Regions from separate parts of the Paraburkholderia kirstenboschensis genome, predicted to be linked through region 2. Evidence: predicted binding sites of a transcription regulator. Region 2 holds the regulator's gene; the other holds the start of a gene.
The links. Region 2 encodes FNR, which switches genes on or off when oxygen is low (the NO sensors DNR and NnrR bind a similar motif). Its sites were predicted from a motif close to TTGATNNNNATCAA; they were not measured.
Positions count from the first base shown of each region.

Region 1: cyoA (ubiquinol oxidase subunit II) is a predicted target of FNR. The motif match lies at 1,788-1,801, and genes of this name have one in related genera.

Region 1 covers NZ_CP136512.1:309,814-314,237, reverse strand. The annotation lists gene RW095_RS10050 (MFS transporter) at 1-327, shown strand, start outside; gene RW095_RS10045 (LacI family DNA-binding transcriptional regulator) at 462-1,529, shown strand; gene cyoA (ubiquinol oxidase subunit II) at 2,010-2,903, shown strand; gene cyoB (cytochrome o ubiquinol oxidase subunit I) at 2,907-4,424, shown strand, end outside.
Region 2 covers NZ_CP136512.1:2,480,842-2,485,265, forward strand. The annotation lists gene RW095_RS20040 (c-type cytochrome) at 1-217, opposite strand, end outside; gene RW095_RS20045 (DUF1488 family protein) at 390-665, shown strand; gene RW095_RS20050 (zinc-dependent alcohol dehydrogenase family protein) at 723-1,715, shown strand; gene fnr (fumarate/nitrate reduction transcriptional regulator Fnr) at 1,702-2,490, opposite strand; gene RW095_RS20060 (response regulator) at 2,483-2,914, opposite strand; gene RW095_RS20065 (response regulator transcription factor) at 3,047-3,697, opposite strand; gene RW095_RS20070 (PAS domain-containing sensor histidine kinase) at 3,694-4,424, opposite strand, start outside.

The sequences.
Region 1 (4,424 bases), 880 kb from region 2:
CCGACCAACACGTTGCGCTTCATCTCGCTATGTTTTGGCGCGCCGTGCATGTATCTGCTGATTCCGTGCTTCTGGACCTTGCCGCCCAAGTTCCTGTTCGGCGCGCGAGCCGCGGCCGGGATCGCCGCGATCAATTCGCTGGGCAATATCGGCGGCTTCATCGCGCAGAATCTCGTGCCGTGGGTCCGGCAGACAACGGGCAGCGCGAAAGCGCCGATGCTGATTCCCGCGACCTGTCTGCTCGTATTCGCAGTCGTTACGTTGCTGATCTTGCGCCGCGAAAAAAGCGCTCGCGGGGCGCAACATGCTGTCCCGGTGACCGAGTAGGTTGTACAGGCACGCTTTGGTGTGCGGCGCGTCTGGCTGAACCGCCTGAGGCTTGCCGCGGTTTAGCGAAAGTCAGCGCGGTTCAGCCCAGTTTAGAATACGGCGCGCGATCCATTAACCTCCCGTCAGCACTCATGCCGAATCAGAAACCGCCCGCTGCCGCCGATGCCGATCTGCCCGACGCGGCGGCGCCCGCCAGACGCATGCGCGGCGGCCCGAAAGGCCTGCGCATCACCGACGTCGCGGCACAAGCAGGTGTCTCGCCGATCACGGTATCGCGCGTGTTCAACAGTCCCGCGACGGTGGCGCCCGAAACGCTCGAACGCGTGCGACAGGTCGTGCAAAAGCTCGGCTATGTGCCGAACCGGCTTGCGGGCGGCTTATCGTCGTCGCGCTCGCGGCTGATTGCGGCGATCGTGCCGACCATCGCCCACTCGCTGTTCTCGGAAACGGTCCAGGTGTTCAGCGAGACCATGTCGCGCGCGGGCTATCAGGTGCTGCTCGCGTTGAGCGGCTACGACGATTCGAGCGAAGAAGCGCTGCTCGACGCAGTGCTGAGCCGTCGGCCCGAAGGCGTGCTGCTGACGGGCGTCGCCCACACGGACTCATTACGCGAGCGGCTTGCGAATGTCGGCATTCCGATCGTCGAAACGTGGGACATGACGGATCAGCCTATCGACATGCTGGTGGGCTTCTCGCATTACCGGATCGGCGTGGCGGTGGCCGAGCACTTCCTGCAAAGGAACGTGCGCAAGCCCGGGCTCGTGTCGGCAAACGACGAGCGCGCGCTCGCGCGCCGCGGCGGTTTTCGTGAGCGGCTCGCGCAGGCGGGCATTCGCGACATCGCAGAAGTACTCGTCGCGCCGCCTAGTTCGGTCGCGCTCGGTAAAACAGCATTGCCGAGCCTGATCGAGCAGTCGCCCGATATCGATGCGGTTTTTTGCGGCTCGGATCTGCTCGCCATTGGAGCGTTGAGCGCGGCCAGGCAATTGGGGCTGAGCGTGCCGTCGCAACTGGCGATCTGCGGATTCGGCGATCTGGAGTTCGCGACCGAGACGTCGCCCGAGCTTACCTCGGTGCACGTCGACGGCACACGGATCGGGCTCACCGCGGCGCGATGCCTGCTTGACCGGCTGGCCGGCATAGAGCAAAACAAAGTGACCGACGTAGGCTTCCAGATCGTGGAGCGCGCAACGACCTGACCCGGCTTCGCCAATCGTTCGATTGTTGGAGCATCACCGCACGCTCTTGCCCGCCAGGCTCGGCCCATGCCCTGAAGCAGCGGCGGCAGGTGTCAGCGCACAGATAGTGGCACGATGCAGCGGCCTGCTGCGACCCCATCTGCAATACCTCCATCACGCCGTTGAATATCTGGCGCCTGTCACGCCATTACGGCCTTTTCCCCTCCTGTGTTTGCGATTGACGAGGCGGCTAATCGAGCCACCGCGAGCGTGCAACACTTGACGCAGATCAAACATACAGGCACCTGCGACTGCTCGCCGATGAGCATGTGCGCGCACGTCGAATGCCGATGCCGACATTGTTTGATTTAGCTTGTCCGAGATCATGCTCCCGGCCGGAGGGCGCTCTTAAAATTCGACCGCGCATGAAGTAATTGGTCTGGTCTTCATGCCGAGAACATTTTGTAGCGTTTCAGATCGGTCCATGGAAATCAGGCAGATATGGTGAATAAGAAGACCATTGAACGGGTGTTGATACCCGTGGGGGCTGGACTCGTCGCGTGTCTCGCGGGGTGCAGCAATCTCGATGTGCTCGATCCAAAGGGCAGCGTGGGTGTGGCTGAAAAGTCGCTGATCAGTACGGCGACAATGACCATGCTGATCGTCGTCGTGCCGGTGATCGTCATGATCCTCGTGTTTGCCTGGCGTTACCGTGCAAGCAATCGTAGCGCGACCTATGCACCAAAGTGGGCGCATTCCACCGCGATCGAAACGGTGGTGTGGACCGTGCCCACCCTCATCATTCTGTTCCTCGGCATTCTGACGTGGAACACCACACACGAACTCGACCCATACCGACCCATCGAATCGGCGGTCAAGCCGATCAAGGTCGAGGTCGTGGCGCTCGACTGGAAGTGGCTCTTTATCTACCCGGAACTCGGTGTTGCTTCGGTCAACCAGCTTGCGTTTCCCGTGGGTACGCCGGTCGACTTCAAGGTCACGTCCGATTCCGTGATGAATTCGTTTTTCATCCCGCAACTGGGGAGCCAGATCTACGCAATGGCGGGCATGCAGACGCAACTTCATCTGATCGCCGACCATGCGGGCGACTACGCCGGCATCTCCGCGAACTTCAGCGGCAAAGGGTTTTCCGACATGAAGTTCCGCGCGCTCGCCGTCACTCCCGCGCAGTTCGATGCGTGGGTCGAAAAAGTGAAGGCCTCGCCGCGGCGGCTCGACATGAACGAGTACAACTCGGTGGCGCAACCGAGCGAGAAGGAGCCGGTCGGCTATTTCTCGACGGTCGACCCGAAGGTCTTCACCAACATCATTGCAAAGTACAACAACGGCAATGTCCTCGATTTGCAGAACAGCAATTGCCGCACAAAGGGTTAGCATATGCTCGGAAATCTGACACTCTCCGCGATCCCGTTCGATCAACCCATCATCATGGGGGCGGGCGCACTCATGATCGTCATGGTGCTCGCCGTGGTGGCGACACTGACCCGGCTCCATAAATGGAAATGGCTATGGCACGAGTGGCTGACGAGCGTCGATCACAAGAAGATCGGCGTCATGTATATCGTCGTCGCGGTGCTGATGCTCGTGCGCGGCTTCGTCGACGCGGTCATGATGCGCCTTCAGCTTGCGCTCGCGTATCACTCGCCTGGCTATCTTCCACCGCACCATTACGATCAGATTTTTACGGCTCACGGCGTCATCATGATCTTTTTCATGGCAATGGCGCTAATGGTCGGCCTGTTCAATCTGGTGGTGCCGCTGCAGATCGGAGCGCGCGACGTCGCGTTTCCATTCCTCAATTCACTCAGTTTCTGGATGACGGCGATTAGCGCGATCCTGATGAATCTGTCGCTCGTGATCGGGGAATTCGCACAGGTCGGCTGGCTCGCCTATCCGCCGTTGTCGGAGTTGAAATTCAGCCCGGGCGTCGGGGTGGACTACTACATATGGAGTCTGCAGCTGTCAGGCGTCGGCACACTGATTACGGCCATCAACTTCTTCGTGACGATCGTGCGGATGCGCGCGCCCGGCATGACGCTGATGAAAATGCCGGTCTTTACCTGGACGGCGCTCTGTTCGAACGTGCTGATCATGGCCACGTTCCCGATCCTTACGGTGGCGTTGGCGCTGCTCGGGCTCGATCGCTACATGGGCATGCACTTCTTCACGAACGAAGCAGGCGGCAATGCGATGCTGTACCTGAACCTGATCTGGGCATGGGGCCACCCCGAGGTCTACATTCTGGTGTTGCCCGCATTCGGCATCTATTCGGAAGTTATTGCGACCTTCTCGAAGAAGCCGCTGTTCGGATACCGGACCATGGTTTATGCAACGTGCGCAATCATGGTGCTCGCGTTTCTCGTCTGGCTGCATCACTTCTTCACGATGGGCTCGGGTGCGGACGTCAATGCATTCTTCGGCATTATGACAATGGTCATTGCGATTCCAACCGGCGTGAAGATATTCAACTGGCTGTTCACGATCTACCGCGGGCGCCTCGAGTTTTCCGCGCCCGTGTTGTGGACGATCGGCTTCATGATCACGTTCACGATCGGCGGCATGACCGGCGTGATGATGGCGATTCCCGGCGCGGACTTCGTGCTGCATAACAGCCTCTTTCTGATCGCACACTTTCACAACGCGATCATTGGCGGCGTGGTGTTCGGCTATCTCGCAGGGTTCCACTACTGGTTCCCGAAAGCATTCGGTTTCAAGCTGAACGAGAAGCTCGGCAAGTGCGCGTTCTGGTGCTGGTTCGTGGGGTTCTACGCTTCGTTCATGCCGCTCTACGTGCTGGGCTTCATGGGTATGACACGACGCCTGAACCACTACGACAATCCGGCGTGGCATCCATGGATGATTGCGGCGGCATGCGGTGTGGCACTGATCGCGGTC
Region 2 (4,424 bases):
GCTTGTGCTCAAGCATGAACTGCGCGTTGGGCACATCGCGGTAGCGAGCGGCGATCTGTTCGAACGACGGCGCGAGGAACGGCGCATCGCGCGTGTGGCAGAACAAGCAGTGATGCTGATCCACCAGCGCGGCCGGCTCGGGCTCGGCCTGCGTGGCGGCGGCAAACAGCGCGAACGTGGCACATGCCAGACGCCAGCTGCGGGGTAAGGCGTTCATGGCGCGCCCCTGTGCGACGGAATGAGTTCAGTCTACGGTGGGGCGTTGCGCTGCCATTGACCTCGATCAACCGGAGCACGGCGCGCGAATTTGACCCACCGCGGATAGATCCTATGCTAATGACAGGCGCGCGGCGCACAGACCGCACACGCCCTACAAGCAGGCGGATGTCATGAAGATTCATTTTCCCAAGGAGTGCCCTGAGTACTGCGCGCGCGATTTCGTCGTCGTGTTCCCCGCGGAAGTGGATGGCACTCGCGTGCAGTGCGCAATTGCCGCCGAGGCGCTGGAGGATCACTTCGGAGCCGCTTCACTGCGCGAAGAAGATCTGCTCGCCGCGTTCGAACTGAATTGGCGTCGCATCGAACACGCCGCGAGGAACCTGCTCAACGAGATCGGCGCAAAGCCGGTGCTCATGCACAGTGGTTACTTTCGCTTTTGCGACTGAAGCCCACGGGGGCCTTCCAGGCCGAACAAGGGCTGGTGAAGTACAAGGGGAATTCCTATGCGCGCGATGGTTTTCGACGGTGACTCGCCGATCCTACGTGAAGACGACGTGCGGGACCCTACGCCCGGCATTGGGCAGATGCTGATCGATGTTCACGCGTGCGGCGTGTGCCGCACCGACCTTCACCTGGTCGATCGCGACCTTGATCGTCCCAAACGGCCTGTTATTCCTGGCCATGAAATCGTCGGCACGGTAGCGGAACTGGGCGCGGGCGTCAGAGGTTTCGCCGTCGGCGATCGCGTGGGCGTGCCGTGGGTCGGCCACACGTGCAGGGTTTGCCGGTACTGCCTGTCGGCTCGGGAGAATCTCTGCGATGAGGCCCGCTTCACCGGTTATACGATCGACGGCGGTTACGCCGAACGCACTGTGGCCGACAGCCGGTACTGCTTTCATCTGCCAGCACAGTACTCCGATGTCGAGGCGGCACCGTTGCTATGCGCAGGTCTTATCGGCTATCGCACCTTGAGCATGGCGGGCGACGCGCGGCGCATCGGCATTTACGGTTTCGGTGCCGCGGCGCATATCGTCGCGCAGGTGGCGCGTCATCAACAGCGCACGGTGTACGCATTCACACGGCCCGACGATCAGGCGGCGCAGCAACTCGCGCTACGGCTGGGCGCGGCGTGGGCTGGCGCCAGCGACGAGGCGCCGCCCGACGAGCTGGATGCGGCCTTGCTGTTCGCCCCGGTCGGCGCGCTCGTTCCACAGGCTTTGCAGGCGGTCGTGAAAGGCGGCGTGGTGGTTTGCGGAGGAATTCACATGAGTGATATTCCGTCGTTTCCCTATTCGTTGCTGTGGGGCGAACGGCGCCTGTTGTCAGTCGCGAATCTGACCCGCGACGATGGGCTGGCTTTCATGCGCATCGCGGGCGAGACGCGGCTTACGCTCGAAACCACGACTTACGCGTTGGAGGATGCCAATCGCGCGCTCGCCGATCTGCGTGATGGCCGTCTGACGGGCGCAGCCGTGCTCGCCATCAAACCCGAGTAAGGCCGTCGTGATCGAGGATCCGGATGTCCTTGCCGTGCGCGTCAAGTAACCCGTCGCGCTGGAACCGGGACAGCATCCGGCTCACCGTTTCGAGTTTGATGCCCAGATAGCTGCCAATTTCCTCGCGCGTCATACGCAGGTGGAATTCCGCCGGCGAATAGCCGCGCTTTCGGAGGCGCTCCGACAGATTCAGCAGGAACGTGGCCACGCGTTGTTCCGCCGACATCGTGCCGAGCAGCATCATCTGCGACGATTCGCGCACGATCTCGCTGCCCATCATGCGGTGCACGTGCTGCTGAACGGCCTTCACTTCGCGACACATCGTCTCGAGCAGATTGAACGGGATGATGCAGACCTTGCTGTCTTCTAGCGCGACCGCATCGCAGCTATGGTGACCGGAGCACACGCCGTCGAGCCCGAGCGAATCGCCGGCGAGATGAAAGCCCGTCACTTGCTCACGGCCGTCGCGGTGCATCACGACGGTCTTGAACGACCCCGCGCGCACCGCGTAGATGCTCTGAAACGGATTGTTCGCGCGGAAGATCGTCTCACCCTGCCTGATGGTCCGCGACGTGCAGATCAGCGCTTCGATTCTCTGCAATTCCTCGGGCGTCAGGCCTTGCGGCATGCACATCGGGCGCATCGAGCACGACGAGCAGCGCGTCCCGTCCTTGCGCGGCGCGCGGTCGGTGGCGGCTCCCTGTGCCGGCGCCGGTGCAACTTGCAGCGCGACGAATGTGCGAGAGCTGACCGGATCAGCGGCAACGTCAGACATGATGTGCTCCTGATTGAAGAAGGGCGCGTGCATGATGTTCACTGGCAATCCGCTGGATCGTGCTTCGCGCAAGTTCGAATTCGCGAGTCTTGTCGAAAAAGTACTGCGCGCCGCTCGTCAGGCACGCGCGCCGGAACCAGGCGCCGGAACGGTTCGTCAGCACCATCGCGATGACGTGCGGCATGCGTTGCGCGAGCAGGGCCAGTAACTCCATGCCGCTCCCGCCGTTCAGATGCAACTCCGTCACCACGAGATCGGCTGCGCCGGCCTCGATGCCCGCGACGGCGGCACCGGGCTCCTCGGCTTCACCGACGATTTCCACGCCGTCGAGTGCGCCGAGCAGCGCGGCCACACGGCGCCGTACCGGGAATGCATCGTCGACGAGAAAAACACGCAGGGCGGGGTGGTTGAGGCTTGAGTTCATGCCTCGAAGTATCGGCTGCGCCATCTCAAAATAAAATCGGCGCGCAGCGAACTTGGAGTAGGCAGGGAAGAAGGGCTGTAGGGCGTTTCCTACATCAGGCGTCCTAGCCCGTGAGCGGGGCTGCGAATGCGGTCAGATATCGTCCTCTTCGTCGCTGACCAGTTTGTGACGCATTGCATAGCGCACCAGCGCGGCTTCGTGCGGCATCTGCATTTTTTCGAGAATGCGCGTCTTGTAGGTGCTGACGGTCTTGGCGCTGACGCACAGCTCCGCCGCGATCTCCGTGATGGTCTGACCGGCGGCAATGCGCTTGAGGACGTCGAATTCACGATCGGACAGACGCTGATGCGGCATCAGGTCGGTTGGCTGGTTCAAGCTCTGCGCGAATCGCTCGGCCATCGCAAGGCTCACGTAGACGCCGCCCGCGGCCACCTTTGTCACCGCCGCCACAAGCTCGGCGCTCGCGCTTTCCTTCGTCAGATAGCCGGACGCGCCGGCCTTGAACGCGCGCACCGCGTATTGCTGCTCGGCGTGCATCGTCAGCACGAGGATACGCAGCGCCGGCTTTTCGTCCTTGATCTGTTTGATCAGCTCGACGCCGTTGCGGCCCGGCATCGACAGGTCGAGCACCAGCACATCGGCGGCGCATGCGCGAATCAGCGCGACGGTGCTCGCGCTGTCGCTTGCTTCGCCCACCACTTCGAAGCCGCTTGCGCCCTTGAGAATATGACGCAGACCGTCGCGCACGAGTGCATGATCGTCGGCGAGCAAGACCCGGGTCATGATTGCAACTCCTGCATCTTCACCGCCTCCGCTGGAATGATGACGCTCAATGCAAAACCGTTGCCTTGTGCGGAATGAATGTCGACGGCGCCTCCGAGCATGTGGGCGCGTTCGCGAATGCCGAGCAGACCAAACGACTTGCCCGCCGGTTCGCCGTCACGACGCACGCCCTGGCCGTTGTCGGCGATGCGCAGCACGACGCCCTCGTCGCCAGCGCGCAGGCTGAGGGTGACGCGCGTGGCGTCGGCGTGGCGCGCAACGTTCGTCAGCGCTTCCTGCACGATCCGGAAGAGCGCGGTCGCGCCTGCAGGGCTGAAGCGTGCGTCGCCGGTTTCGATGTCGCGCTCGACGTCGATGCCGTAGCGGTTCGTGAAGTCGTTCGCGAGCCATTCGACTGCGGGGATCAGTCCGAGGTCGTCGAGCATCACCGGCCGCAGATCGGCGGCGATTCGGCGAACCGACGCCACGGTCACGTCGATCAGACGGCGCATGCCCTGCAAATGGTCGCGCACCAGCTCACTCGCGGACCCGTCCAGCGCTTCTTCGACCGATGAGATGTCCATTTTCAGGGCGGTCAGTTGCTGACCGAGGTCGTCGTGCAGTTCCCGTGCGATGCGCGTCTTTTCCTCTTCGCGGATCTTCTGCAGATTGGCGGACAGTTCGCGCAGTTCCTCGCGCGCCCGCTGCTGGGCCTCCTCGGCTCTGACGCGTTCCGTGACATCACGCA